DNA from 2 places in the Enterococcus sp. AZ194 genome. Region 2 is predicted to be linked to the other one. Evidence: riboswitches for the same ligand, from Rfam matches in the RefSeq annotation. Region 2 holds a riboswitch; the other holds the start of a gene.

Region 1 (15,828 bases), 3.2 Mb from region 2:
GAAATAGCTCGCGTACATTCGGGCATCGTAGTTCCATTGTTCTTCTGGTACCTCCAAGATATACTTGCCGTAGAGATAATTGAGGACATCTTGATCAGGCAAAATTAAATGATTTTCATATTTTTCGAGAGAAGCACTGATGTCCGCCCAGTGAACTTTGTCTCTCATCATGGTTAGATTCATCAGTAAGACGCCTGAGTTATAATACCCATGTTCTAAATCTAAGCGAACTTTGTTTAAAGGCGTTGCGACATCTACTAGACCAGTGTGAGTGCAAGCGGCAAACATGAATGAATCTAGCGGTGTTTCCCATAGCTCCGTTAGGGAATTAATGACTAAAATATCTGGATCTAAGTACAAGACCTTTGTTAAAGTAGTAGGTAAAATTTCTCCAGCTAAGAGTCGGAAATACATTTCTTTTGGGTAACGAGCCACAGTTGGTGCACTTGACCACACTGAACCGTCAACCTGTATAGCTTGTAGCGTATGGCCCAAAGACTCAACAAATGAAGTGAGGTCTTGTAGGTTTGTTTCTGGGATTTGTTCATGAATGAGCCACAAACGAAAAGTGGTTTTCGGGTTGTTATGATGGATGGATAGGAAAGCGACTTTCAATGGGTGTAAGTAGCCTTCGTTTAATGTAAAAAGTAAATCAATCGGTTCGTTCATACAGATTCTCCATTTCTTGTGGGTGAGTAAGAAGCGCTCTCTTTTTTGTTGATGGTTCGAGTTGTTTCTGTTTGGAAGTTCAGTTTTTCTATGGAAACTAGAAAAACATTCGTTGTTGTGTTGCCTAATTCAGGTGAGTAAAATCGGTCATAGATAATGTCTCTACACGAGTATTGTAGTCAGCAGTTCGAACGCTGTCAACTGGCTTCTTCTAAGTCATATAGTCGTCACAAAGAGTAAATATCTTTATTTTTGTAAGAGAGAAAGTTTTTATGGGAAGCTCTTCAGAAAAAAAGCTTTTTAAGTTTTTACAATGAGCTGAAATAGGAGTAAACTAGAGATTGTGAAAAAAGTTTCAATTGTTGAGAGTGGGACGTTCTGGGGTGTAATTGCAAGTGCAGGCGTGCTTTAAACGGGTCGTTCATTTTTCACAAGTTGAAGTTTTTTTTTGCTGGAGAATTCATGGTAGAATAGGCGATGGATTTGTTTCGTTTATTAGGAGCGAACAAAAGAGAATGAACAAAGGGAGAGTAAAGAGAATGAAAAAATTTTTAGTTGCAGCAAGCTTGTTGGCTTTATTTAGCTTATCTGCTTGTGGAAACAAAGAAGAAAAAACAAAAGATTCGGGGGCGGCAGCCAAAGACAAAGTCGAAACTTTGTCAGTTGGTGTGATGCCATCAACAGATAATATCCCATTTATCTTAGCACATCAACAAGGCTTTGATAAAAAATATGGTGTGGATATTGATATTCAAGCTTTCAAATCAGCCAAAGATCGTGATGCGGCGTTTTTGGCCGGAAAGGTGGATGCTATCAATACTGATTTAGTGGCTATGGCGATTTACCAACAGGGCGGTCAAGACGTTAAAATTACAAGCTCGACATATGGTCAGTTTGATTTGGTTACAGGAGACGATAGTGTAAAAAAATTGGCTGATATTAAAGGAAAAGAAATTGTTTTAGGGAAAAATGGTGGGACTGAGTACGCTGTGACTGAAATGCTTGATACAGTGGGTATGAAGGAATCAGATGCCAAAATCACCGATGTTCCAGCTGTTCCTAGCCGTGTTGAATTGATTAAGAGTGGTCAAGTGTCAGCGGCTATTTTGCCAGAACCATTAGTAACGATTGCTAAAGCAGAGGGTATGCGTGTCTTGGGTTCAACAAGAGATATCGGCATTAATCCATTTGTTATCGGGGCCCAACAAAAGACAATTGACGAAAAATCAGCAGCTTTTGAAGGAATGTACAAAGCCTACAATGACGCAGTGGAATACATGAAATCCCATGATAAAGAAGAATATATCCAATTATTTATTGATGAAATTGGGTTCCCTGAATCACTGAAGGATCAAATCACGATTCCTGACTATACGCCAGCAGAACAAGCGACGGATGCAGATATTACAGCAGCGTTTGCTTGGGCCAAAGAAAAAGGGTTACTAGAGAAAGACTTAACGCCTCAGGATGTGCTTAGCGATGTCTTCTTTAAATAGTAAAAACCAAGCATTAACGTTAACTTTGTCAAATATCACTGTTGAGGTCGGCAATAAGACGATTTTGAAGGATATTTCGCTGACCTTTGACCCGCAGACTATTTATACTGTGATTGGGCCCTCTGGAACTGGCAAATCAACGCTGATGAATGTTTTGAGTGGGTTAATTCCCACGCATTCAGGAACGATTCTTTATGGCGAGACACCTTATCAAGCAACCAAACACGTCTTAGGACTGGTGCCACAAAACTATGGCTTATTACCATGGGAGACAGCTTGGAAAACAGTTACCTCCAATGTGAAAATTAGTCAAAAAAAGCGTAAATTAACGAGAGAAGAGGAACAAAAGATTCAGGAGTTATTTACGGCGATGAACTTGGAAAGTGTGAAACATTCCTACCCCAGTCAAATGAGTGGCGGACAACAACAGCGTGTTTCTATCACGCGCGCGTTTGGTGTGGACGGTGATCTGTTATTAATGGATGAACCTTTTTCAGCCCTGGATGCGTTTACGCGAGAAAAAACACAGGAGCTGTTTTTAGAAACCTGGAAAAAACATCCAGTAACAACTTTTTTTATCACTCACGATATTGAAGAGGCCTTATTATTAGGGCACAAAATTGTGGTGATGAAAGGCCAACCAGGTGAGATTTATCAGGTGGTGGATGTACCAGCTTCTTTGATTGAGGCACAGTCATTGGCAGAAAAACGCCGATTGCCCGATTTTTACGAGCGAGTAAATACCTTGAGAGAGGAGATTCAATCGTGAAAAAAAATCAATTTTTACAGCGCCTGATAGGGTTACTTATAGCGGCTGTTTTGTTGCATGTGGTTTGGTATCTAGCAAGTATTTGGTTAAACCAAAGTATGTTGCCGACACCTCAAGTGGTCTATGGCAATTTTCCTAAACTGATAGAAAAAGACATTGAGATTCACTTTTTGGTAAGTTTAGGTCGTGTTCTAGCAGGTATGGGGATTGCTCTAGTAATTGGGTTTCTTTTAGGTTTATTGATGGGCTCATTTAAGACGTTGAACAAATTATTTGATCCGTTACTTTATCTGACTTATCCAATCCCTAAGATGGCGATGCTACCAATCGTCATGCTTTTGTTTGGGCTAGGGGACGCTTCGAAGATTATCATGATTGTTTTGATTGTTTTTCCACAAGTAGTCTTGGCGGTTAGAGATGCGGTGCGCAATATTCCCTCTCATTACTATGATATTTATCGGAGTATTCGTGCATCAAAAGGACAACAGTTTATTCACATTACCTTGCCGGCATCGATGTATGCCATCTTGAGTACGAGCCGAATTTCATTGGGAACGGCGATTTCGATTCTGTTTTTCACAGAAAACTACGGGACCGAATATGGGATGGGGTATTATATTATGGATGCTTGGATGCGTCTTGACTACCCTTCGATGTACGGCGCGATTTTATTGTTGAGTTTGATGGGGTTTGTTCTTTTCTTAGTGATTGACTTGATTGGTTGGGTTACGATGAGATGGGAGCGAGTCTAGTAATAGAACTGAAAGTAACTGGCTCTTTTGCTAAAGCAGCCAGTTATGCATAAAAAGGAAACGGACAGCTGATAAAAAGCGGTTCGTTTCCTTTTTTGTAGACTTATTTTAAATAGTGTTCTTGTCGATAAAACCGCCAGATGAGGTAGGTTTGTGAGAGCGCTAGATAAAGAAAAAGTCCTGAGACGAGTAAAATGGCTTTGGTTTCGATCAGACGATAAAGAAAAACAGAGCAGATGACCCCGGTAATGAAGGACAAAACGACTAAGACAAAATGAATAAATAGTTGTTGTGCTTCTTTTTTACCAGTCATTAGATAGTCGTAAAGATTGGTTGCGACACCTTTTAAATTCCCTGTAGTAAAAAGATTTGTGTAGGCGAGCCCATTTATTTTATCGAAGGAGACCCACTGAATCGCTGCAGTAAAGGCGATGATGATGGTGACAAGTGTGGTCTGATGATTTAAAAAGGACAGGCCGATTAGAAAGAAGATGAGTGCTTCGAAATAAAGGATGAATAAGCGCCAAAAATGGAGCCGTTTCTTATGGAAGTAGTCAATTAAAAATTTCGCTAAGAGGATTCCTAAGAAAAAGAAGAGTGTAGAAAGTAGCTTTTTACCAACACTGGTCCACTGACCGTCAAAGGCTTGAATGGTTGCAAGGATAATATTGCCTGTTTGTGCAGAGGCAAACGCATCATAATGAATATAGGTGTAGCTGTCCATAGCACCGCCAATAAAGCTTAACAATAAGCCAACCCAGCGATCTTCATGGAAAGAGGTTTTCATATTTTTTCACCAACACTTTTTGTTGTTTTTATTTACATAGTCAAGTTTATCACATTTTCCCCTGAAAGCCATTGAAAGCCTACTTTTAAAATAGAGAATAAGACGTAAGGAGACCTTTTTTATTTCGTCAAATTTCTTATAAAATGGCGAGAACGTTTCCCTTTATGTTTGGTTTTTGGTAGTATTTAAGTAGAAGGACTATAAGGAGAGGACAGACAGTCAGCTGACTTTCATAAAAATGAGCTGTCGCGTATTGTCTGAAAATCATAGAGAAATTTAAAGCAACATCTTTTCAAATAATCACTGTCTTCACAGAGCGTTAAGACCTAAGTCTGGCGGGGTGCTATACTTTTTCTCGCGGCTGTGATAGAATACTGACGATTATTTAGAATGAGCGAATGGGTGAGCGAATGGAAATCATAGAGAAAGCGCCGGCGAAGATTAATCTTGGACTGGATGTGTTGCATAAACGGTCGGACGGCTATCACGAGTTAGAAATGATTATGTCTAGTGTAGATTTAGCTGATCGACTAACTATTGAAGAAATCGCTGAAGATAAAATTATTATTGAAACCAATCGGGCTTTTTTGCCTGTAGATGAAAGAAATCATGTGTACCAAGCGGCCATGTTACTTAAAACACGTTACGGAATCGATCAAGGGGTAAGAGTCTCTATTAAAAAAAGTATTCCTGTCGCAGCAGGGTTAGGCGGCGGAAGTACGGACTGTGCGGCAGCCCTTCGTGGGTTAAACCGACTGTGGAATTTAGGTTTGTCTTTGGAGGAGCTGGCAGATATCGGCATGGAAGTTGGGACGGATGTACCTTACTGTGTCTACGGAAAAACAGCGCTAATTACGGGCAAAGGGGAAAAGGTAACGCCGATTCCTGATATGCCTCAATGCTGGGTTGTTTTAGTGAAGCCACGGATGAGTGTTTCAACGGGGAAAGTCTTCAAAGAGGTCAACATGGAAGAGCTGCATCATCCCGATATTGCGGAATTACAATCTGCTATTTATGACAATGATTACCAACGAATGACACAGGTGGTCGGCAATAGTTTAGAGGCTATCACCATCAAACGTCATCCGATTATTCAGCAAATTAAAGATCGTATGTTAAAATACGGCGCAGATGCAACGCTGATGAGTGGCAGTGGTCCGACTGTGTATGCTTTGTGCCAGCAGCATTCGAGAGCACAAAGAATTTATAACGGCTTAAAAGGGTTTTGCGATGAAGTTTATATCGTTCGGACGTTAAAATAAACGGTTGAATGAAGAGCGGTAGACGACTCCCTGGATTAAACACCAGATCGACAAAGACTAGTCAACCGAAATGATAGAATCAAAAAGACATCATTCTGACGAAAGTTAAAAGAGAGGCAGTGAGCATTTTTTTAACTTTCGTAGAGGAGGTCTTTTTTGTTGTATTACACGCAAAAATTAGTGTGTAGGAAAAGCAGACGCTAAGTGTGTAAAATCTGTATAGACCTATGCGGTGTGAATTGGCCGTTTTGGTCTAGTCTAATTTTGGCATGGTTCTTGCGACTAGTATGAATGTAAGAAGAGTGCGTGCACAGTTCAATTCATTTATTTTGAGGAGAAGAACGTTTATCCAATCATTATAGTGAGTGGCAGATGTTCAAGCTTAACAAAAGAATAGGATAAAACGGAGGAGTCAACTATGGTACAAAGATTAATCAGCGCAACATCAAAAGAAATCAAACAAATGACGAAAGAGGAATTATTTCAAAGCATAAAGGCTAGTGAAGGGCGCGTAGTTCTTAGTGAAAACGTCGTGGTTCAAGCCTCTGTTGCAGGAGATATCACTTGTGCTGAGTTATCGAAGGCTTATGGCGCGGACATGATTTTATTAAATGTATTTGATGTGAATCACCCAATCGTAGTAGCGGCTTATGAAGGACAAAATAGTGCGGAAACATGTATTCCAAATGATGACGTGGTTAACCGTTTGAAAGAGTTAGTGGGCTTACCAATCGGAATGAACGTTGAACCGGTCGATGAACAGGCTAAACTTGAATCAACGAAGGTAGAAATTGCTCCAGGGCGCCAAGCCTCAGTTGAAACGTTCAAAAAAGCCAACCAATTAGGCCTAGATTTCATTTTATTAACAGGAAATCCAGGAACTGGAGTGACTAACGATCTGATTGCCAAAAATGTTAAAATTGCTAAAGAACATTTTGACGGCGTAATTATTGCTGGGAAAATGCATAGTGCAGGAGTCGATGAGCCAGTTGTTAGTATTGAATCTGCTAAACAGTTTATTGAAGCCGGTGCCGATATTATTCTAGTACCAGCAGTTGGCACTGTTTGGGGAATCACAGATGAACAGGTCAAAGAAGTTGTTGATCTAGCTCATGCAAATGGAAAATTGGTGATGAGCGCAATCGGTACGTCACAAGAAAGTGCGCAGCCTGATGTTGTACGTCAGATTGGCATCAGAAATAAAGTCTTGGGTGTCGATATTCAACATATTGGGGATGCCAACATGGGCTTAGTGGGTATTGAAAATATCAAAGAGTTATCAGACGCGATTCGTGGGAAACGTCATACAGTGGCTCGCATGGCACGTTCAATTAATCGCTAGACATGTTTTTGAATAGCTCAATAGAGTGATTCAGAAGGTAGAGATGATAGTACAGAAAAAGGCTTGAGTTTGAGATTGGGACATAACTTATAAAGTTATGCTTCAATCTCTTTTTATCTAAATGAACGGTGGGTACAGAAATAACACCCTCTTATTTCTCAGAGTGAAATACGTCTATCCCAACCTCGCTTTTTTCGTAAAATGAAGGTTTTTTCATGTGTTTTCCGATTTATTAGGAAATCATTTCTCTAAATCGGAAATTTTCCGATTTCTATTGACGAAAGGGTAAGACTCTGCTAAATTAGTTTTTGTTCTTCAAATCGTAATTTTCCGATTTGCCGAATGATTGAGAGGAAAGTATGAGGAAATCAAATGAAAAAAGTGAAATTATTGGTTAGTTTATTAGCAGGTGTGCTAGTATTAACAGCTTGTGGTAATAAAGAAAAAACAGAAGCAGATTCGGATAAGCTCCAAGTGATGACGACCTTTTATCCAATGTATGAATTCACCAAAAATATTGTTGGTGACGAAGGGGAGGTAGAGTTACTGATTCCAGCAGGGACAGAACCTCACGACTACGAACCGAGCGCCAAAGATTTGGCCAAAATTAGCGATGCGGATGCGTTTGTCTACAATAGTGCTGAGTTTGAAACGTGGGTCCCAAATGTCGAAAAAAATCTAAAAGATCATTTGCTGATTGAAGCGGCAAGTACGATTGAACTTGAAAGTGGAGAGGGCAGTCATGATCATGAGGCGGAAGATCATGACCATGAGGGAGAAGAAGCCCATGACCATGAAGGAGAAGAGTCAGGCCATTCACATGAGTTAGATCCACATGTTTGGCTAGATCCTGCGTTAGCAGTCAAAGAAGTGGCGAATATTAGTCAGCAATTAAGTGAAAAATATCCAGAGAAAAAAGAAATTTTTGAAAAAAATGCGGCAGCTTACACTGCTAAGCTAGAAGAATTAGATAAGGAATTTCAAATCGCTTTTCAAACGGCCAAGAATAAAACCTTTGTCACACAGCATGCGGCGTTTGGTTATTTAGCCAAACAATATGGGTTAACTCAAGAAGCAATTTCAGGTGTTTCGCCGGACCAAGAACCTTCACCTAGTCGACTAGCTGAGCTGAAGCACTACGTAGAAGAAAATAAAGTTAAGGTCATCTATTTTGAAGAGAATGCCTCTTCTAAGGTCGCTGAAACCCTATCCAATGAAACTGGTGTTATGTTAGAAGTGCTGAATCCATTAGAAAGTTTAACGGATAAACAAATGGAACAAGGCGAAACCTATATCACGGTGATGCAAGAGAACTTAAACGCCTTGCAGAAAAGTATTCAGTAAACTATAAAGTGTTAGTAAAGTAGAAGGGAGGCCGCTAGAATGCGTTATATAGAAGTAGATGAATTAACCTTTTATTATGATGATGAACCTGTCTTAGAGAATGTTTCCTATCATGTTGATTCAGGTGAATTTGTTATTTTAACAGGTGAAAATGGCGCCGCTAAATCGACGCTCATAAAATCAACGCTCGGCCTATTAAAACCAACAAAAGGAACAATTAACATAGCTGAGAAAAACACAGAAGGACAAAAGCTTTCAATAGGTTATATTCCCCAACAAGTTGCGTCATTTAATGCCGGATTTCCTAGTACAGTCTTAGAATTAGTTCGTTCAGGGCGTTTCCCAAGAGGACGTTGGTTCAAACCCTTAACCCAAAAAGACCATTTGCATGTAGAAAAGGCGTTACAGGCTGTCGGTATGTGGGAAATGCGTCATAAACGAATCGGCGAGCTTTCAGGTGGGCAAAAACAACGAATTAGTTTGGCTAGAATTTTTGCGACAGACCCTGATTTGTTTATTCTTGATGAACCAACAACCGGAATGGATGAACAATCGCGTAAGGATTTCTATCGTCTTCTACGTCATAATGCGCATGATCATGGTAAATCAATCTTGATGATTACACATGACCATGAAGATATTAAAGAATATGCGGATCGGCAAATTCGGTTGGTTCGAAAGGAGGATTCACCATGGCGTTGTTTTCATATGAATTCCTAGACTATGGATTTATGCGTTTAGCTTTTATCGCGGCGATCTTCATTTCAGGGATTGCACCAATGTTGGGTGTTTTTCTAGTAATTCGTCGACAATCACTTATGGCTGACACCCTCTCCCATGTGTCATTAGCTGGAGTTGCTCTAGGTTTTTTTCTTAACTGGAATCCAGATGTGACAACCTTAATCGTGGTCATTATCGCAGCGATTATTTTGGAATATTTACGAATGATCTATCGAACGTATTCAGAGATTGCGATTGCTATTCTTATGTCGGGTGGATTGGCCTTAGCTTTAGTCTTAATGCAGTTTAGTGGAGGCAATTCGGCAACAAGCATCCAATCGTATCTATTTGGTTCAATCATCACGATTACTACAGGACAAGTGGTCTTTTTAGGGATATTATTTGTTTTAATTGCTGCTTTATTCTTTTTATTCAAACGACCGATGTATGTCTTAACTTTTGATGAAGATGCAGCCCATGTTGATGGGCTACCGATTCAATGGATGTCCATGATGTTTAATGTAGTGACAGGCGTAGCGATTGCGGTGATGATTCCAATTGCAGGGGCTCTTCTTATTTCTGCGATTATGGTTTTACCAGCAGCTATTGGGATGAGATTAGGTAAAAGTTTTAATGCAGTGATTGCCATTAGTGTCGTGATTGGTTTTATTGGCATGCTAAGTGGGTTAACAGGATCCTTCTATTGGGAAACACCACCTGGAGCGACAATTACGCTCGTATTCATTGGCTTATTCTTAGTTGTGAGTCTCATTCGAAAGTTAATAATCGTACTTCAACGAAAAAAACATTTGAAAAAGTAGAGAAAAGCGAAAGTTTTTCTCTTTTTTTTTGGTAATTTTAATGAATACGCCACTTTTTTGAAAAATATTCAGAAAATACTCGATATTATTCGGATAAAGCCTTATAATGAGAAACGATAAAATATGAAAAGGAGTTGAATTGTGTGAAAGTTCGTCGAAGTGAACGATTAATTGATATGACGCAATATTTACTTAATCATCCTCATGAATTGGTTTCATTAACTTATTTTGCTGCACGATATGAATCAGCAAAGTCATCAATTAGTGAAGATTTAGCAATTATTAAAAAAACATTTAGAGAAAGAGGAACAGGCCTCTTAGAAACAATTCCTGGTGCTGCAGGTGGCGTTCAATTCCTTCCTGAGACATCTTATGAGGAAGCTAAGGAGTATATTACGTCTTTAGCTGATCGCTTATCAGAGCAAGATCGTCTTTTACCTGGTGGGTACGTCTATCTTTCTGATCTTTTGGGTGAGCCAGAAATGCTTCGTCAAGTTGGACGAATTATTGCTTCAAAATACTCAGGAAAACCAATAGACGCGGTAATGACCGTTGCAACAAAAGGCGTTCCGATTGCTCAAGCTGTTTCTTATTATTTAAATGTTCCTTTTGTGATTGTTCGTAGAGATTCGAAAATTACAGAAGGCTCAACCGTTAGTGTAAATTATGTTTCGGGTTCTTCTGAACGAATCGAAAAAATGGAGCTTTCAAAACGCAGCTTAAAACGAGGCTCTCGTGTTTTAGTCGTCGATGATTTTATGAAAGGTGGCGGCACGGTCAATGGGATGAAGAGTTTGATTGAAGAGTTCGAAGCAGAATTGGTGGGTATTACTGTTTTTGCTGAATCTAAATTCCATGGCACACGAGCGATTGACGATTATACTTCGTTACTTTATGTTGAAGATGTCGATACCCAAACCAAAACCATCTCAGTGGTTCCAGGGAACTACTTTAACGAAAATAACTAATTCAAACGTATTTGTACCCAATTTTTTAGTACCTGTGAGACGAGTCTACGCGATTTTTTCACAGGTTTTTTGATTGCCTTTTTAAGCTAGAAACGATTCTGTTCTTCCAGCAGAAGAGAGTCACTGACAGGTTCAGAAATAACTTTGGTCTAGTCAATTTTTGTTTTTATTTTCAATTCTAAAGGTTCGCCGTTTTCCATATCAGAAACGCCTTTCCCCTGAGAAGAAGTAAATATTTTATTTTTGTGAAAAATAGAGGGGTCTAGTTGAAAAAATACAGTAGCTACGATACACTGAATAAGGAATAAAAGGTGAAAAAACTAATTAGGAGTGAACTCATGGAAACTCGTTATGCAATCATCCTTGCAGCTGGCAAGGGGACTCGTATGAAATCAAAATTATATAAGGTTCTTCATCCAGTAGCTGGAAAGCCAATGGTGGAGCATATTATCAACCGTGTAGTGGAAACAAAACCATCAGAAGTCATTACTATTGTGGGCCATGGGGCTGAGATGGTTAAAGAACAGCTAGGCGATCGTAGCCAATATGCGTTACAAGCAGAACAATTAGGAACAGGTCATGCAGTGCTACAAGCAGAACCTTTTCTTAAAGGGAAAAAAGGGACGACGTTAGTGATTAGTGGAGATACGCCACTGTTAACAACTGAAACATTAAACAATTTATTTGAATATCATCAAGGGAAAAAAGCTAGTGCGACTATTTTAACCGCGCATGCAGAAGATCCAACAGGGTACGGCCGTATTTTACGTGACCACGTGGGAATTGTTAAGAAAATTGTGGAACAAAAAGATGCGACAATTGAAGAAGCACGTGTCCAAGAAATTAATACAGGTACCTATTGTTTTGACAATGAAGCCTTGTTTGACGCATTAACGAGAGTTGGAACGAATAATGTTCAAGGGGAATATTACCTAACAGATATTATTGAGATTCTAAAAAACGAAGGAAAAACAGTGGCAGCTTACCAAACGGATAGTTTTGAAGAGTCGCTAGGTGTAAACGACCGTGTGGCTTTGGCAAATGCCAATAAGAGTATGCGCGCGCGAATTAACACGATGCACATGATGAATGGTGTCTCATTTATTGATCCAGCCAACACCTATATTGATGAAGGCGTTCAAATTGGTTCTGATACAATCATTGAAGCAGGCGTTCATATCAAAGGAAAAACGGTTATCGGCGAAGATTGTTTTATTGGAGCAAATTCACAAATTGTTGACAGTGTGATTGAAGATAAGGTGAAAATTTACTCTTCTTCTATCGAGGAAAGCGTTGTTCATTCAAATGCAGATATTGGTCCTTTCGCACATTTACGTCCAAAAGCAGATATCGGAGTAGGCGCTCATATCGGTAACTTTGTTGAAGTGAAGAATGCAACGGTGGGTGAAAATACCAAAGTTGGTCATTTAACGTATGTTGGTGATGCAACTTTAGGCAAAGAGATTAATGTTGGTTGTGGTGTCGTGTTTGTCAATTATGACGGCAAGAAAAAACACCGTACGAATGTCGGTGACCATAGTTTTATCGGCTCAGCAGCAAATCTAGTGGCGCCATTAGAGATTGCCAACAATACGTCAATCGCTGCGGGTTCAACCATTACAAAGGACATCCCTGAATATGCACTAGCGATTGCACGTGCCAAACAAGAGAATAAGGAAAACTATGCGAAAAGAATGCCTTTTCTAAATTAGAGTTTCCATAAATAACTTGATTTATTTGACAAAAATGACTACTATTTAAATGGAAGAATCGTTTGGAAATTTGTTGAAATAAAAAATGTTTTTTTCAGACAGTCTCGTTTATCAACAAAAAAGAAAGTGGAGGTCCCCATGTCGAAACATTACTTTGATCCAAGATTGAAAATTTTTGCACTCAATTCAAATCGTCCTTTAGCCGAAAAAATTGCTGCAGCTGTAGGTGTTGAGTTAGGAAAATCTTCAGTAAATCAATTCAGCGATGGTGAGATTCAAGTAAACATTGAAGAAAGTATACGTGGTGCTCATGTCTACGTAATTCAATCAACAAGTAGTCCTGTCAATGATAATTTGATGGAATTATTAATTATGATTGATGCCTTAAAACGTGCGAGCGCAAAAACAATTAACGTTGTCATGCCTTATTACGGTTATGCTCGTCAAGATAGAAAAGCCCGCGCGCGTGAGCCAATTACTGCAAAATTAGTTGCAAACATGATTGAGAAGGCTGGAGCTACTCGTATGTTAACGCTTGACTTACATGCGGTACAAATTCAAGGATTCTTTGATATTCCTGTTGATCATTTGATGGGAGCGCCATTGATTGCAAACTATTTCTTGGAAAAAGGAATCTCTGGTGATGACGTGGTAGTTGTTTCACCTGACCATGGTGGCGTAACCCGTGCACGTAAATTAGCAGAATTCTTAAAATCACCGATTGCAATTATCGACAAACGTCGTCCAAAAGCAAATGTAGCAGAAGTAATGAATATTATTGGGAAAGTCGATGGTAAAACATGTGTCCTAATCGATGACATGATTGATACTGCTGGAACAATTACTCTTGCAGCCAATGCCTTAAAAGAAGCTGGCGCTAAAAGTGTTTATGCTTCATGTACGCACCCTGTATTATCTGGACCTGCATTACAACGAATTGCAGATTCTGCGATTGAACGTTTAGTAGTTACAGATTCAATCAACTTACCAGAAGAACGCAAGATTGATAAAATTGACGAAGTGAGCGTGGGAGATTTGATGGGTGACGCAATCAAACGTATCCATGAAAACAAACCAGTCAGCCCACTATTTGAAACAAAAAAACAATAAAACAAATCAAATGATTAAGTGAGAATCTACGCTCGCTTAATCATTTTTTTTACATCAAAGGTTGGGGTGTCAAATGGTACGAAATGTTTCAGTGACTGTCATTAATCGCTAGGACGCAAAGCCCAAATATTTCCCAATTTTGATTGAGTGTGCTATTATCCTAATGTACCAATAAAACTAAATAGAACACTATCACAAAGGGGAGCCTTTTTGGCTGAGAATGAGGAAACTCTAAACCCTTCGTACCTGTATCGATCATTCGAGCGTAGGAATTGTGATGGAGTAATGATAAATTACTTCTCCTTTGTGACTTTTGTTCTAAAAGGAGGAGTTTTTTTTGAGTAAAAAATTAAATGTTTGGATTGAGGGGGCCATTATCGCGGCACTGGCCATGGCATTAGGGTTTATTCCAACGAGTATTGGCGCGAGTTTTTCCGTTTCATTAGGGCTGATTCCATTGACCATCTTTTCCTTACGACGAGGCTGGAAGGCTGGGATTGCAGCGGGTTTTCTATGGGGCTTACTTCATTTTCCAACGGGGCAAGTGTATTATCTATCCGTGATTCAAGTCCTAATTGAGTATCCAATTGCCTTTACATTTGGTGGTTTTGCCGGTCTTTATGCGACAAAACTTCAAAAAGCCACTTTAGCAGGTGACTATAAAAAAGGTTATGGGTACATTGTAGCAGGTGCTTTTTCTGGTGGTTTGGCTCGTTACTTTTGGCATTTTGTAGCCGGTGTTGTCTTTTGGGGAAGTTATGCGATGTGGGGATTTAGTCCATTTCTTTACTCTTTAGTCATGAATGGGCTCAGTGGTTTGGCAACAATCTTTGTGGCGATTGTAGTATCCGTGCTCATTTATCAAAAGATGCCCGAGTTATTTATTCCAAAAGAGATTCGGCGTGCGTATCAGCTCCAAAACAGTAAGTAGTTAAAAGGGATAAGAGAGAATGAGTGGTTTTTGTAGCCACATGCTCTTATTATCCGAATAAACGGTGGGCACAGAAGCAACTCCATCTTCACGTTGCTCCGCTCTCAACAACTTCTACGCATGGAGACATGCTAGAGTTGAAGGTTGTTATTGCTGTAAAACACAACGAAGCATGAGTTGATGTTGCACAGTACCTACTCGGTTCTCGGAGTTAAACGCTTCTGTCCCAACCTCCTTTATTCGTTTTTTTCTATCTTGTATACTGAGCAAAAAGTAAGTCTTCGTGACTTTTTTCCAATCGCCATCTTCGTTTGTTGGACTGATAGATCAAGGTGGCTAACAGGTTTTCATCCCGATAACGGGCACCTTTAATCTTCCAAACATAATCTTCTACGACGTAAATCGGAATCCGATATTCTTTATCAACTAATTCCATTTGGTCAAACGAGAACACGACACCTTCTTGGAGAATCCCTCGCATGTCTTTTAATAAATCACTATCTAGTTTTTCAACTGAGACGCCTTTACGAAAGAAGGTCTTTCGATCATTCAGCTTTTCTAAAACGATTCGCGTCAATTTATCCGCGAGTATTCGATAAAATTCATCCATATAACGATAGTAGACGCGCGTCAAATCTTCATTAAAGTCAAAATAAACAAAATTATTTTGTAATTTATAAAAGAAAGGTGAATGGAGATGTGTTTTGGTATGGCCAAAATAAAGAAGTTCTGAAATTTCTAAGGGTGTGAGTTCTTTCAACATGGCGATATCTGTAAAATCAATCCATTTTAAGGAGCTATTTTGGCGTTTGCGATAAATCTCGTCAAAATAAGCGGTGACTTCATCTGTCCCACGAATGACTTTGAGTCCAGAGTGCGTATCATATTCACCATAATCAGCTACAGGGTCTAATAATAACAAATTTTTTGGTTGGTGAACAATCCCACGTACAAAATCTGACGCGTGAATGCCATGAGAGACAACAGCGTTACTAATTGAATCAATGTGTATGTAAACTTTTTTTGTCATCTCACTCAACTCCCCCTTACGTAACTAGTTTCATTTTACAACACAATGAAATAAAATGCTTGTTTCTTTTACTTTAAGATTCTATTACAAAACCGTGGTTTTATGGTAAATTTAT
Region 2 (15,828 bases):
GCGTTATACCCACATATGACCGTATTTGATAATATGGCATTTGGTTTAAAACTTCGTAAATATGACAAAGCAGATATCCAAAAACGTGTCGACAATGCAGCTGAAATCTTAGGCTTAACCGAATACTTAAAACGTAAACCAGCCGCTTTATCTGGTGGACAACGTCAGCGTGTTGCCTTAGGTCGTGCAATCGTTCGTGATGCAAAAGTCTTCCTAATGGATGAACCTTTATCTAACTTAGATGCAAAACTACGTGTAGCAATGCGTGCTGAAATCGCAAAACTACACCAACGTTTAGAAACAACAACTATCTACGTTACCCATGACCAAACAGAAGCGATGACAATGGCTGACCGTATCGTTATCATGAAAGACGGTTTCATCCAACAAATCGGTTCTCCAAAAGAAGTTTACGATACACCAGTTAATGTATTCGTAGCTGGCTTTATCGGATCACCTGCCATGAACTTTTTCAATGTAACATTGAAAAACGGCGTAATTTCTGATGGACATGGATTAGAATTACGTATTCCAGAAGGTAAAAACAAAATTTTAGTTGAAAAAGGCTACGATGGCAAAGAAATCATCTTTGGTATTCGTCCTGAAGATATTCATAGTGAACAAGTTGTTTTAGATGCTACACCTGAAGCAGTTGTTCGTTCTGAAGTTGTCGTTTCTGAATTACTAGGAGCTGAAACAATGCTTTATACAAAAATTGGTGATACAGAATTCATTTCAAAAGTTGATGCACGTGACTTCCACCGCCCTGGTGAAGTAGTTGACTTAGCATTCAACATTAGTAAAGCTCACTTCTTCGATAAAGAAACTGAAGATGTGATCAAGTTACCTTAATCTACGGTCCCCCTTTTCTAGGCCTTGCTGTTTTATTACAGCGGGGTCTATTTTTTCCTCTACACATTTGACATGACGGCTAGTGACAGTCACCCCTTTCTTAAAAAGTGGTGATCCCGAAGCAACGCCTTCTTTTCAGTTGAACTTCTTCTCGAGGAATCTTTTCCACCACCAACCACTTCTTTATCAAGCTTGAAAACATCTAGCCCAAACAAATAAAAAATTAGTTGTTCACTTTTCGAAAGAATTTTCACTCTTTCTCGTTTATACTAGGCTTAGATAAGAAAGGAGCAATCATTCATGATAACTTCTGAAGAAAAAATCCAAGAATACTATCAAGCGTTAGTTGAAAAAAAGCCAAGATATGATGGCATCTTTTTTGCAGGTATTAAAACTACTGGTATCTTTTGTCACGCCACCTGCACAGCGAGAAAACCCAAAATTGAAAACTGCACATTTTTTGAAACGGCTGAGGAAGCCTTATTAGCAGGCTTTCGTCCCTGCAAAATTTGTCACCCTTTGTCTTACCCTCAAGAAATTCCTAATGAAATAAAACAACTCATTGCAGAGATAGAAAAAAATCCTGAAAAGAGATGGCAAGAGGCTGACTTTAAAGCCCTAGGGTTTCACTCTGCCACGGCTAGAAGAAAATTCAAACAACTCTACAACATGACCTTTGTTCAGTACGCGCGCGCACGTCGGATGGGCTTAGCCTTTAAAGAATTATCGGCCGGTTCCAAAGTCATCGACCAACAGCTATCCACAGGCTACGATTCAGCAAGTGGTTTTAATGATGCCTTTACAAAAATCATGGGCAACCCACCAAAGAAAACCGGGGTCTCGGTGATGTACACTGCGATAATCTCAACTCCTTTGGGACGAATGATCAGTCTCTCTGATGAGAAATTTTTATATCTACTAGAATTTTTGGATAGACGCGGGCTTGAAAATGAAATTAAACGACTGCGAATCAGACACAATGCCCGAATAATCCCAGGAGAGACAAAGATTAGCCAGCTACTAGTTGTACAGCTAGCAGAATACTTTCAAAAAAAACGGAGTCATTTTACGATTCCTTTATATCGTGCAGGGTCTCCCTTTCAACAAAAAGTTTGGGCAATTCTAGACACCATTCCTCTTGGTGAAACTTCTACTTACCAGAAAATCGCGCAACAGCTAGGGAATCCTCAGGCTGTCCGAGCTGTTGGAAATGCCAATGGAGCCAATCAACTCGCAATTTTGATTCCTTGTCACCGCGTCACAAAATCAAACGGGGAACTGGGTGGTTATAGTGGTGGACTTGAGAGAAAACGCTACTTACTTGCTTTAGAAGAAGAAATAAAAAAGTAATCAAAAAAGAGTTGAAGCCACTTTCCAATCCTAACGATGAGTGACTACCAACTCTTCTTTTATTAATTCAATCCCTTTATCTTATCAGGAAAGGCAGAGCGATTCTCTTTTTTAGCTTTCGCCATCGCAAATATAGGAATATCAAAACTCTTACTCAATGTACCTGCCACAAAATATGCTATATTGTAATCCACAAAACTATGAACGAATCCACCAATTCCCATTAGAACAAAAACTGTATAGAAATAACCATCTGTGTAATAAGTATCTGGCATATTGCCTAACAAAAAGAATAGACTAACGACTAACATTTCGACTAGAGAGTGAATGATGCCAATAAATAAGTTAAAGGTCTGAAAACGTAGATTGGTCAATGAAAATTTTCCATTTACAAGTGTTATATCAGGCCGTCTTTGAAGAAAATATGCACCAATCAAAGCAAAAACAATATGAGAAAGGGCACGAAACGCAATAATGACTGGTGCGGATAAAAAGAAACCAAACGCTGCCCCTAATGCTACTGCAACGGCAACCCCTGGTGAAAAAAACATTGCGATAAATAATGGGACATGACTAGCCAGTGTAAATGAAGCTGGCGGAATCATAATTTTCGGCATAACCAATGGAATGATTATCCCCATCGCAATTAGTAGAGCTGTAATGGTTAACTGTCGAACTGACTTTTTTTTCATAAGCAAAACTCCTCCTATCAAAGTGTCAAGACACCTGATTTAAATTCATTTTACTCCGCATGACCACGAACTGTCAAGACACATACTTCCGCTCTTGATTCACCTAAAAATGACAACTAAAAAAGGCCCTTCTATTGTCTGTTACCGACTTTAATAGACAGGACTCTCTTTTTTGTGTTTACTTGCTACTCCTTTTCTCATAAAAAATTTCTTATTAACCTTTTGACACTAATTACACCCCTAGCTGAACAAACGACAGACAATAAAGATGGCTAGTCTCGTTAAATACTCGTTAAAATCTATTGCTGATTTTAATGAGAAACTTTATTTTCTATAGCCAACTGATTACTTTAGCGGAACAACCATTTGTTTCTCACCATCAAAATCTAAAACAACATTTGGCAATTCTGCCGCCTTGACCTCTGTTCTATTTGGCCGAATAAAGACATCTCCTTTTTTCGTATAAGTTAAATGTATGCCCGTAGACTTTTCCCATGGGAAATTACGTAGAGCTTGCACCGTATACGTATCAGAATCTGAAATTTCAGTACCTACGCTCCAACTTTTATCCTTATAGTCAATTGCAATATCTGTCACCCCATTATTATCTGTTACCACTTTCACTACCGCATCCTCATAGGAACAAACTTCACTTTTGGAATAACAATTCAAAAATACATATCCCCCAGAAATAACAAGAACTATACTTCCAAATAGATAAATAACTCTTTTTTTTGTACTCATTTGTCCATCCTTTTCTTATTTGAGATTTTCAATCAATTTTTTCTTTTTGACACTGGTTACGCCCCATAAGGTTGACAACAGACAGGTAACCAGAATAGCGCCCAGTAACATCAACTGAGTATCAGAATCAAATAGTCCTGTGAAATAGGTGCCATAAGAACTTGTTGACAGATACAGCTTATTAAAAAGTGCCACCACACCCAATGAAGACAGGTAAATAGCTGCTAACTGGAGGGTGATTTCCCAACCAATAATAAATTTTACTGCCCGTTTGGAATAACCTAAGCTAAACAAGATGGCCAATTCTTTTTTCTTATGATGAATATTCTGTTTATTCAAAAATACAAATATCAACACCATTAGGATAACCATTCCTAATAAGCCAGCAAACATCACCCATAATAACTGATGGTAAATAAGAGCAAAATCCCCTTGAGTTAATGCATATCTAGATCTTAGCTGATAGTATGGAAATAATTTTTGAATCTTTTCTGACAACTTGGGCATATCTTTTTTGTCCTTAGCAACGATTAACAGGCCGCCTATCCCTGTGCCAACACTTTTTTTATAGGAATCGTAATCTTTATATATATCTGCCAAATATTTAGTCGTCTCCTCATTGTCTCCACTGAAATTTTTGGCATCTTCATAAGTATTTTTACTAAGCTGATTTGATAATCCCGTATCTTTTATTTTTCTAGTGTACACAGCAAATGCATTCGTACCGGATAATCGCATGGTAGGAATCAAGGTTCTTCTATAGTCTGTCACGTAACTTCCCGAAATAACGTAAGATTTTTTTGTGAATTTGTCTTGGTCATTTTTGACGTCCAGTGATACCCTACCATCACGCCCAAACTCATTTTTCGCCTGCAAATACACCAAATAGAAGTCAGGAACCAAGAGCTCATCCTTTTTTTGGGGTAAAGAACCTGACGCTAATTTTATGTGATTTGGGTTGTAGTAATCAATATTTTCACTTGACAAAAATAGACTTTGAAAAGTAAAATTCACCACATCTGGCGCACTGGAATAACTAGATAATTTCTTTAATTCATCAGGAAAATCTGCTGCTGAAATGTGCTGTTGCAGCTCGTTACTCTCCTCATCTACAATCGATGATGATGAATCAAAGGGAATCGTTTTTTTTACCTCGGTGATGTGTTCGATGTCATTGATATCAGCCTCTGAAAAAAAAAGTCTATGACCATCTGTTGAACTATTAATCTGCTGCTTATTCAATTTGTTTGCATAATCGTTGGTTAAAGTATTCGTTTCAACATAAATCACCGTTTCATCCAAACCTTTAAATAGTTGAGTAAATGAATCTAACGATAGTTGTTTATAGCCTGTAAAAAGAAGCATAAAAATTGATAAAATGACTAGTAGAGGAATGCCCGTTAAAAACAGTTCTCCAACTGTTTTTCTTAAATCAGTAAAGACATACTTAAATAAAACAGATATTGGCGTTTTCTTTTCTGTATGCTGTTGTGAGATACAATCATCGAAAGGCGAATTCGGTTGACTCTTTTCCTCTATTAGTTGTTGATTGGCTAGCCGATAAATATTGTCTGAATAAGGTAAAACACGGTCATCATGAGTAATGATATAAATGCTAATCCCTTGATCCTTGATTGTCTGTAAGTAGTCCATTAACTCTGTCGTATTCTCAGAGTCCAAATTTCCTGTAGGCTCATCCAACAAAATAACCTTTGGTCGATTCAACAGTGCTCGAGCAATCGCCACACGTTGTTTTTGCCCACCACTACAGTTCTTTACCACAGTATCCTTAACCGAATTCAAGTTGAGAAGGTTTAAAAGTTGATCTTTTCGTGCCTCATAGTCAGAGTCAAATAAACGATTGGCAAAATAAAGATTCGCATCCACAGAAAAATTCTCAAGAAGTTTAAAATCTTGGTAGACCATCTGGATCTCCCGACTTCTTAAATCATCCCACTGGCTATCATCAAATTTTCTCGTATCTTTTCCGTCAATCAAGTAGGTTCCTTCATATTTTTGGTCAATCCCAAACAATATATTAAGTAAAGTCGACTTACCTGTTCCACTCTCCCCAACTATCGCCGTTATCTCTCCATGGTGATTAAATACATTTGAAACGCGGGAAAAAATTGGATTCGTCCCATACGATTTTGAAAGTTCTTTAAACTCTAGTTTCATTTTTTATCCTCTCTTTTGCCTTAATTTACTTGAAAAAGAATTCTTTTATTCTATTTGGCTTATATTTTTAGCCAAATTTCTTCAATCATATGCTATGGGTATAGTTAACGCTTTCACATGAACGGTAACACACTACTTGTTCTTTCTCATGACAATCTGATTAGATAACACACATTTTTAAGGCTATTTTGAGAACAAAATAATTAATAGTCAACTAATGGGAAAATTCCTTATTAATTAGCTTTAAAACAAAAAAAACGAGCGTGGCACAGAAGCAACTCCTTCTGTCCTCACCTCGTTTAATTTTTTTATTTTTGACTAAAATTTAGTCTTTTTTCATTAGAGTAGCTACTGCCTGACTTATCGATTCCGCTCGAGTAATTGCTGAGATAACGGAAATGCCAGAGACAGCGGTGGCTAAAACTTCTTGGCAGTTGTCTAGGCTAATTCCACCAATCGCCACGACCGGTTTCAGAGCTTTTCGCGCATAAGTATCTAATGTTTTTACACCAATCGGCTGCACCGCATCTGCTTTAGAGATTGTGCCAAACACCGGCCCCACGCCATAATAAGTAATCTCTGTTAATTGATTGGCTTTTTCGATATGTTCGGCTGTTTCACATGACAACCCTACAATCTTGCCTGCAAACAAACGAAGAACCTCTTGGATTTCTTGATCAGATTGACCGACATGGACCCCATCAGCACCAAGTTTCAAAGCTAATTCAACGTTATCATTAACCAAAAATGGAACATTATAGGCTTGACATAGTTCTTGACATTTTTTTGCCGTTTCTTCTATTTCTGTTGGGTCGTTTAAACTTCCTGCCCCTTTTTCACGAAATTGAAAACAAGTAATTCCGGCTTGAAGCGCCTCTTCCAAAACAGAAAAAAGCGTGCCTTGAACAATATCTTGGGTCCCTGCAATAAAATAAACCTGTAACATTTTTTCTATCTTATTCATGACCCTCAACCTTTCGATAGGCCCAGTGATTGGTCGGCCCATTGCCATGTCCAACAGAAATCCCATCTTCAATTGCTGCTTGAATATAAGCTTTGGCCGTTGTAACCGCATCTAATACACGTTCTCCTTTTGCTAATTCTGCAGTGATACAGGCAGAGAATGTACAGCCCGTGCCATGGGTATTTTTCGTATCAATTCGTTTTCCAGCGAGCCACTTCACTTGACCATTTTCAAGCAACAACATATCTTCTGAAATCGCCCCTTCAATATGGTGGCCCCCTTTAACTACAATATTTTTAGCGCCCATTCGTTGAATCAGCTTACCTGCTTCAACCATCTCTTCTCTTGTTGTTATCGTTTTGCCAATTAACACTTCGGCCTCTGGTACATTGGGGGTCACCACACAGGCCAATGGTAATAGTTGTTCTTTCACTGCCCGTACTGCCGTCTCCTTTAAAAGCGCATGCCCACTTTTCGCAATCATCACCGGATCAACTACTAGTGGACCAAACTCGGCCGTCTTCAGAAACTCTGCAACCACTGTTGTGATTTCGGCGGTGAATAACATACCCGTTTTGACAGCGGAAATTTTGAAATCCTCTTTAATACTAACCAATTGTTCCTTTAACGCCTCAATTGGCAAATCAAAAACATTGGTTACGCCCTTCGTATTTTGAATAGGTAAAGCAGTCAAAACGGAGGTTCCAAAGACTCGACGCTCTTGAAAAGTCTTCAAATCAGCTTGCATTCCTGCACCGCCACCACCATCAAAACCGGCAATTGTTAATGCTTGTGTTGTTTCGTTCATCTTAGTCAACCCTTTCTATTCGAGCATTTATTTGAACTAACGCACTATCCATTTGACTCAACTGATCTAACAAACGCGTTCGAAATGTTCCAACAGACAGCACTGGCAATCGAGCTGCAACTAATTCACCAGCCAATGCATACATCGCACAAGCAATAACCACCTGTTCAATGACTGACGAGTCTGTCAAAGCAAGATACGCGCCGCAAATACAAGAATGAAGGCAGCCCGCACCTGTCATAAATGGAAAATAATCCGTCCCATTTTTAACCAAATACGTTTTCTTTCCATCCGTAACAATATCTTCTACGCCACTGACAACAACAAAGGTCTGATATTTAAGAGCCACTGTTTTAGCCATCTCAATAATATCGCCATCACCTGAACCAGCATCGACTCCCTTAGCCGACCATTCAGCCTCGGCCAAGGTGGCAATTTCTCCTGCATTGCCGCGAATTAATGTTGGTTTAATCAACTGAAGTAAACGAGTCCCTTGCTGTTTTCGATAAGTTGTGGCGCCAATTCCCACTGGATCAAACACAACTGGTTTTCCTAAACTCTTCGCTGTTTTCCCAGCAAGTTCCATCGCGGCAATCTGTTCATCATTTAGCGTCCCCATGTTCAAGACAACCACATCAGCAATTGTTGCAACCTCTATCATTTCAGGAACAGCACTAGACATAAACGGTGAAGCACCAATTGCCAAAAGTCCATTTGCAGAGTCATTGGCTACCACAATATTAGTAATGTTGTGAACTAACGGGTTTTGCTTTCTCATTTCATCAACTAATTGGTAAGGATACATGTTTGTTACTCCATTCTTCTTTTTGATAGCCCATTTCCCAAAAATATAATTCTTCATAGCTACTTATGAGAAAGGCTTGTTCCATGAGTTGAACTTCATCTTCTGAGGCGACTGCTGCCAATCGATTGGTTAAGTTTTTCTGCGCTTCAACAGTCGTTTTGTACGCCTCACTATCATAAGTTTCAATCCAACGCTGATACAAAGGAGTGGGTGAACCGTTTAAAATCAACTCCTCACCAATCTCTTGATAGAGCCAGTAACACGGGAGTAATGCCGCAACTATCCGGCCAACGCTTTTAGATTGCGCCTCTTTATACATATGAGCGATATAGTGATACGCAGCCGGCGCAACCATTGTCTGTTGAATTTCTTCTTCGGTAATCGCTAACTCCTTAAAAAACGTTTCGCGAACAGAAACCTCTGAGACTTCAATACCAGCAATATTATTCAAAAACAGCTCTTTAATTTCCGGGTTATCTGCACATTCAGCAGCTAACTTATGGATCTCTGTGAATGCATTTAAGTAAAAATGATCTTGAATCAAATAAAAACGAAACTTGTCCTCGGCCAATTCCCCACGCTGCAGCTCTTTAATAAATGGGTGCTGCATACTCTTTTGCCAAATGGGTTCAGCCTTTTTTCTAATTTTTTCTGTAAACAATTCAATCCCTCCTAAATTTTTTTAGGGAAAGATACCGCCAATCAGTTAGAGATTTAATGTGGTAAATGTTTGCGCGTGTGCCACTACGGGAAAATTGGCTGCTAAGGCTGGTTCAACAGTATCGAAATGTGCCGTTTCGTTTTATCGCCTTGCGCTTACCATCCCACTAAAAGGTCCTATAAAAGTGGGACTGGCTGCTAGAGCTATTTTAAAGGTTCGCGAACTGTTCCAGTTCGCCTTATCGCTCCGCGCATACCATCCCATTAGATGGTCTTACAAAAGTGGGACTGGCAAATAAAGACACTTCTTGCTGAGGGTTTCCTCACATGAAGTGTCTACAAATTACCTACTGATTTTTAGACTACTTCCCTACGCAAGTCTCAACTTACAGGTTCAAAGGGTCCGTTCAGATGAACATCTCAGTCAAAAATGACTCCCCTAGTAACTGGTTTCATTATAGCACAAAAAAAGAATCTAGCGTGAATAGTTGCTAGATTCCTATATCTAATAATCAATAAAAATACTCTATTATTTGAATTAATTTTGAAGAGGAAACATACTTAACAAACGTCCCTAATCATAAAACTTTCTGAATCGTTTATTTGGTAGCTTCCATTGCATTACTTAACGCTGCAAATTCAGCCAAAGAAAGTGTTTCGCCTCGACGGCCAGGATCGATTCCAGCGATTTCTAAGCTATTGGACAACCAAGCTTTGACTTCTTCTGTTTTGCCATATGTTTGTTGTAAATTATTCCATAACGTTTTTCGGCGAGACTGGAAGGAGGCCTTCGTTAGTTTGAAAAATTCTCTTTCATCCGTTACCTCTACTGCTGGCTTCTCACGTTTGGTTAATTTTAAAATGGCTGAATCCACATTAGGCTGTGGAATAAAGACTGTTTTTGGCACGATAAAGGCAATTGAAGCTTCCATATAATATTGGACAGCAATCGTTAACGAACCATAAGCTTTGGTTCCAGGCTGTGCAGAAATACGGTCAGCAACCTCTTTTTGCATCATTACAACCATTTCAGAGACAGCCAAATCAGATTCTAAAAAGTGCATCATGATGGGTGTCGTGATGTAGTATGGTAAGTTCGCCACAACTTTAATTGGCAGCTCTTCAGAAAAATTTTCTTTGGTCGTCTCAATCAAATTGGCCTTCAACACGTCTTGATGAATGACCTTGACATTCGGATAACGGTGGAGTGTATCTGCTAAAACCGGAATCAAGCGGTCATCAATTTCAAATGCTAAAACTTCTTTGGCATTTTTTGCCAGCTGTTCGGTCAATGCTCCGATTCCCGGTCCAACCTCAACCACATTTGTTTGTTCATCAATCTGTGCTGTCTCGACAATCTTGCGTAAGATATTCGGCTCTGTTAAGAAATTTTGACCCAAACTTTTCTTAAATTGAAAGCCATGTTCTTTTAAAATTTCTTTGGTTCTCGACGGTGTTGCGATTTCTTTATATTCAGTCAAATTGATTCCTCCACTATTTTCATTGCCGCTGACAGTTCAGTAGGCGTAATCCGAAACATATCTAATCGTTTTTCTAGCTGTTTGCCATTCGTATAACCAATCCGAAGCTCATCGCCTAATAGTTCTCTACGCAGCTTCGCTTTATTCCCTGCAATCAAACCATATCGAAGTAAATCTTCTCGCGTGATCCGAGTCTCAAGATTCTCTCTGTCCGAGTCCTCCACATCACAAGGTGTTACGACTTTTCGTAAAGCCTCCAAAATCGCTTCGTTACTTGCATGCTCAACACCTAAGCTATTGCCTCGCTTTTTCGGTGCCGCTTCTTTTCTCGGCAAAAACGCATGCTTGGCATCAGGAATCACTTCCATAATTTTCTTTCGGATTTTTTCACCAGAAAAATCTGGATCCGTAAAAACAATAACGCCACGAGTTTCTTGTGCATGTTCAATTTGCATTAAAATATCATCATTAATAGCTGATCCAATGGTTTCAATTGTGTCCGCTTGAACGACCTCTTGTAAACGCCGAGTATCATCTTTTCCTTCCACCACGATAATTTCTTCTATTTTTATTTTGCTCATTTGTTCTCCAATCGAAACAAACGATGCGCATTTTCTGTCGTTTTCTGCGCAAGCTCCTCTAAAGGAATATTTCGTAATTCTGCAATCTTTTCGGCTGTATAGCGAGTATAGCCAGGTTCATTACGTTTTCCACGATAAGGAACAGGTGCGAGATAAGGTGCATCCGTTTCAACCAAGAGCTTATCTAATGGAACGACCATTGCTGCTTCTTGGACCTCGACTGCTTTTTTAAAGGTCACGACGCCACTAAAGGATAGGTGCATGCCCAAATCTAAGAATCGTTTGGCCCACTCAGCATCGCCACTAAAACTATGCATAATCCCGCCAATGGTTTGAACCTTCTCGTCTTTAAGAATTCGATACGTATCTTCTAGCGCTTCACGAGTATGAATACTGATTGGCAAATTCATCTCTCTGGCAATCGCCATTTGCCTACGAAATACACGTTCTTGAACCTCTTTTGGATCCTCCATCCAATGATAATCCAAGCCAATTTCACCCAACGCCACAACTTTAGGTAACGTTAACTGCTGCTGCAAACGTTCTTCGATTTCTTTGGTGTAACTACCTGCCTCTGTAGGATGCCAGCCAATAATACTATAAATAAAATCATAGTCGCAACTCAGCTCTAACGATTTTTCAATAGTTGGCGTATCAAACCCGACGACAGCCATCTCCGTCACTCCTAGCTCAAGTGCCCGTTGAATCGTTTCTGGAATATCATCCGCAAATTGTTCTGCATTTAAATGTGTATGTGTATCAAAAATCATCCGATTCGTCTCCTCTATCAATGAGTTCCTTCCTACTTTATCATATTTCGTACAAAAGCTGAATGCTCGTCTGTTGATTTGATGAAAAAAAGTAAGGATCGAGGTAAAAATAAATACCACTGTACAGATTGTTCTCAAAAAATAGTAATGTAGTTATAGTAGCCACACAAAAAAGAGCAAGACACTTGTCCTACTCTTTTTGGCTCTATACATTTTGACTATTTATCTTTCTTTTATTCTTCCACTGAAACAGGAACAAATTCAAATTTGGTAACATCAACCAACCCTAAGTCAGTAATTTTAAGGCTAGGGATAACGGCTAACGACATAAAACCTAGTGTCATGATTGGATCCACCTCTTCGGCAATACCTAATACCTCATGTGCAAGTTTGTCGATAACTTCTTGCTGTTTCACAACCTCTTCCCCAGTTAAGTCACTCATTAAACCACCCACAGGTAAAGCAAATCGACCGATGACTTTTCCGTCGTTTACTAGAATTACGCCACCGTCTTGTTTTTTTAATTCTTCAATTGCCAAAGCCATATCTGCATCATTGGTTCCTGTCACTAATAAGTTGTGAGAATCATGCGCAATCGAAAGCCCAATAGCTCCTTGTTTGATTCCGTAATCTTTTAATAAGCCAACAAACACATTTCCTGTGTTGTGATGACGTTCGACAACCGCAATCTTTGCAACAGGCTGCGTCTCGTCGTACACAAAATTGCCCTGTTCATCGCGAGCCACCTGAACAATCGCTTCATTTGTTAAGGCTTCTGTTTGAATCACGCCGATTGCACGAGCAGTATTTGAAGTCAACGGTAGGACCAACTTTGCAACTGAAAAATCGCCAATATGAACGCTAGATTGAACAGCGGTTGTCGCTGCTCGTGTAACAGGCACCACATATTCTCCATTTACCGCTACTTGTTTGCCATCGATATATGTTTCTTCAACCGAAAATTCATGTAAATCAGAGAAAATAATGAGATCCGCTTTTAAGCCTGGCGCCACTGCACCACGGTCTGATAATTGACAACAGTCAGCTGTATAAATTGTCGCCATTTGAATCGCTTGGATAGGGTCTAGGCCTTCTTCAATACAAATTCGAATACTGTTGTCTAAATGTCCTTTTTCTAGAATCGTCTTTGCTTGAACGTCATCCCCACATAAAACACAGCGACGCGCATTTTTAGCAGTCACTCCTTTTAGTAAGGTACGTAGATTTTGAGTAACTGAGCCTTCACGTAAGAAGACATACATCCCTCGAGCAACCCGATCTTGAAGCTCCTCCACCGTTGAACATTCGTGATCATTTGCAATTCCAGCCGCCACATAAGCATTCAACTCTTTACCGTAAACCATTGGACTATGCCCATCAATACGTTTGTTCAAGTTTTTGGCTACTAATAGCTTCTCTATAACGGCCTCTTGTGCGTGAATGACTCCTGGGAAATCCATGAATTCGGCCAAACCTTCTGCTTTTCCTTCTATTAAGGGAGCTTTCATATCTGCCGCTGTTAACACAGCGCCAGCGTTCTCCATATTTGTTGCTGGAACACAAGAGGGTAACATATATTGAATGTCTAAAGCCGTATGTTGGGCAGCTTCAACCATATAATCTAGCCCTTTTAATCCTGCGACATTAACAATTTCATGCGGGTCAGCCATAACGGTAGTGGTGCCATGAGGGACTAACAAACGACCAAATTCTTCTGGGGTTACATAAGAAGATTCTACGTGGATATGTGGATCAATTAAGCCTGGCGCAATGTATTTTCCAGCTAAATCACGAACTTCTTGGCCTTCATAAGAGCCGCCAATTCCAGCAATCTTCCCTGCAACAATTGCCACATCTCCTTCTAAAGTGGTTCCTTGATAAACATCAATAATTACCCCGTTTTTCAGTACAAGATCAGCAGGCTTTCTTCCCGCAGCAACATCAATCAGCTGTGTCAATTCTTGTTTATCCATCCTTTTACCACATCTCCTTTATCAAATTCGTTCTCACTCGTTGTTCAAAAATCATTCTCGCTTGAAATAACACAATCCATTCTATTGATAGGTTGATTTACTAAATTTGAAATAAATGAATTCCGTCCACTTACACAAGAATTAGCGCCAAAGAACAATTGCTTATTTTTATTAGAATAAATTATAAACGCCCTTACAGAAGAAAACAATACACAACCAGTCTAGCAAAACGTTCGGATTTACTGATTAGCGATGAAAAACGCTTATTTTGTAAGACCTAGGCCTTCTTCCACTCATTTCAAGCCGTAAAAATAAGTTTTTTCTAATTTTTTGACACAAGAAATGAAAACGAATAAAACCCGAACAATCTTCTGAAAAAGAAATAATGTTCGGGTTTTACTGATAAACGAGGGACGTTTAACCCTCGACTTTTTCTACTTGACGTGTCGGACCTACACCCATGTGCTTGATGCCAATGCCTGTAAATGCACTGACCAAGGAAAAGACCGGTGAAAACAAACTAAAGAAAACAAAGGGTAAGTAAGTTAGGGTTGGTACGCCAAATGTGCTCGCCACAAAACTTCCGGCAATCCCCCAAGGAACTAAGTAATTAATCACGGTTCCACCATCTTCAAGCGTTCTTCCCAAAACAACTGGATCAAGGTTCGCTTTTTTGTATACCTCTTTAAAGGCATTTCCGGGAAGAATCACAGAGAGAAATTGTTCGCCGATAAAAATATTCACGCCAATACTTGCAAGTAAAGTTGTCGAGATGAGACGCGCTGGTGAAGTTAATTTCTTAGCAATCACTTCCATGACCGTTGTGACCAGGCCAGCTTCCATTAACAACCCGCCCAATGACAACGTTAAGATAATCAAAGAAACGGTTGGCATCATACTTTCAATTCCTCCACGAGAAAGAAGCAAATCAATTTCTTGATTTCCTGTAGTAGAGACAAACCCGGCATCAATCACTGAGCCTAGGCTTGCAATCGAAGTTTCTGGATGTTGAATAAAAATCATCACCACAGCGACACCAATATTCAATAAGATCGTTAAAATAGCTGGGATTTTCTTCCACGCACAGATAAACATTAGCGCAATTGGGATAAACGACCAAACAGAAATCGTGAAATTAGCATCCAATACTTGGATCACTTCATCAATTTTTGCTAAGCTAACCACTTGATTATTCACACCCAAAACGGCAAACAAAATCAATGAGACAAAGAAAGCCGGCACTGTGGACCACATCAAATTTTTAATGTGTTTGAACAGGTCTGCTTCAACAATAGCAGCAGAGAGATTGGTTGATTCTGATAATGGCGACATCTTATCACCGAATACGGAACCAGAAACAATCGCTCCGACAACTAAGGCAGGATTCAAACCAAGCGTCGTTCCTATACCAAAAAAGGCAATTCCGATAGTCGACATCACCGTAAAGGCGCTCCCGACTGCACTTCCAACAATCGCACAGACGATAAAGACAGAAGGGACAAACCACTTCACACTAATAATTTTAAACCCAACTACCATCAATGTTGGAATAATCCCTGCTTGTATCCAAACAGCAATTAATGAACCCACCAAAATAAAAATAAAGATTGGAATAATTCCAGGCTTTATGCCATCAATAATTCCTTCATGAATGCTTTCAAAGGGCAAGCGTTTAACCGTCATGTAAACCATCACTAAACCAATGGCAAAGAGAATGGCAATATTGGGCGATATTTTGAAACCAACGACACCGATTGCAATCGTTGCAACGATAATTATTAACATAATACTAGCCTCTAAAATAGATACGCTAGGTTGTTTGACTTTTTTCATTTATTTTTCCTCACAATCAATTTTCGTTATTTTTTCTATTTATTGATTGGTGGAACAATATCGAATAATCCCTCCGCAGCCCCCATCACAGGTCAGGCTGTTCCTACATGCAGCACTGCCTTTACAGTGATGATTCC

The links. A riboswitch is a leader RNA that binds a small molecule or an ion and turns the genes downstream of it on or off. The one in region 2 is predicted to bind thiamine pyrophosphate.
Region 1: another riboswitch for thiamine pyrophosphate. It lies ahead of thiT (energy-coupled thiamine transporter ThiT); the one in region 2 lies ahead of tenA (thiaminase II).

The regions. Positions count from the first base shown of each region.
Region 1 covers NZ_JBIOQR010000001.1:3,955,695-3,971,522, reverse strand. The annotation lists gene IGI37_RS18440 (glycosyltransferase family 8 protein) at 1-669, opposite strand, end outside; gene IGI37_RS18435 (ABC transporter substrate-binding protein) at 1,209-2,165, shown strand; gene IGI37_RS18430 (ABC transporter ATP-binding protein) at 2,149-2,934, shown strand; gene IGI37_RS18425 (ABC transporter permease) at 2,931-3,686, shown strand; gene IGI37_RS18420 (YoaK family protein) at 3,790-4,473, opposite strand; gene ispE (4-(cytidine 5'-diphospho)-2-C-methyl-D-erythritol kinase) at 4,884-5,735, shown strand; gene IGI37_RS18410 (DUF7916 family protein) at 6,154-7,077, shown strand; gene IGI37_RS18405 (metal ABC transporter substrate-binding protein) at 7,450-8,421, shown strand; gene IGI37_RS18400 (metal ABC transporter ATP-binding protein) at 8,461-9,141, shown strand; gene IGI37_RS18395 (metal ABC transporter permease) at 9,114-9,962, shown strand; gene purR (pur operon repressor) at 10,106-10,930, shown strand; gene glmU (bifunctional UDP-N-acetylglucosamine diphosphorylase/glucosamine-1-phosphate N-acetyltransferase GlmU) at 11,269-12,642, shown strand; gene IGI37_RS18380 (ribose-phosphate diphosphokinase) at 12,781-13,752, shown strand; TPP riboswitch at 13,941-14,041, shown strand; gene thiT (energy-coupled thiamine transporter ThiT) at 14,144-14,683, shown strand; gene IGI37_RS18370 (hypothetical protein) at 14,934-15,713, opposite strand.
Region 2 covers NZ_JBIOQR010000001.1:785,223-801,050, reverse strand. The annotation lists gene IGI37_RS03805 (ABC transporter ATP-binding protein) at 1-852, shown strand, start outside; gene IGI37_RS03800 (bifunctional transcriptional activator/DNA repair enzyme AdaA) at 1,153-2,202, shown strand; gene IGI37_RS03795 (hypothetical protein) at 2,265-2,894, opposite strand; gene IGI37_RS03790 (hypothetical protein) at 3,240-3,638, opposite strand; gene IGI37_RS03785 (ABC transporter ATP-binding protein/permease) at 3,654-5,816, opposite strand; gene thiE (thiamine phosphate synthase) at 6,142-6,780, opposite strand; gene thiD (bifunctional hydroxymethylpyrimidine kinase/phosphomethylpyrimidine kinase) at 6,773-7,588, opposite strand; gene thiM (hydroxyethylthiazole kinase) at 7,590-8,393, opposite strand; gene tenA (thiaminase II) at 8,371-9,054, opposite strand; TPP riboswitch at 9,404-9,504, opposite strand; gene rsmA (16S rRNA (adenine(1518)-N(6)/adenine(1519)-N(6))-dimethyltransferase RsmA) at 9,653-10,534, opposite strand; gene rnmV (ribonuclease M5) at 10,531-11,115, opposite strand; gene IGI37_RS03750 (TatD family hydrolase) at 11,112-11,885, opposite strand; gene ade (adenine deaminase) at 12,119-13,858, opposite strand; gene nhaC (Na+/H+ antiporter NhaC) at 14,276-15,691, opposite strand.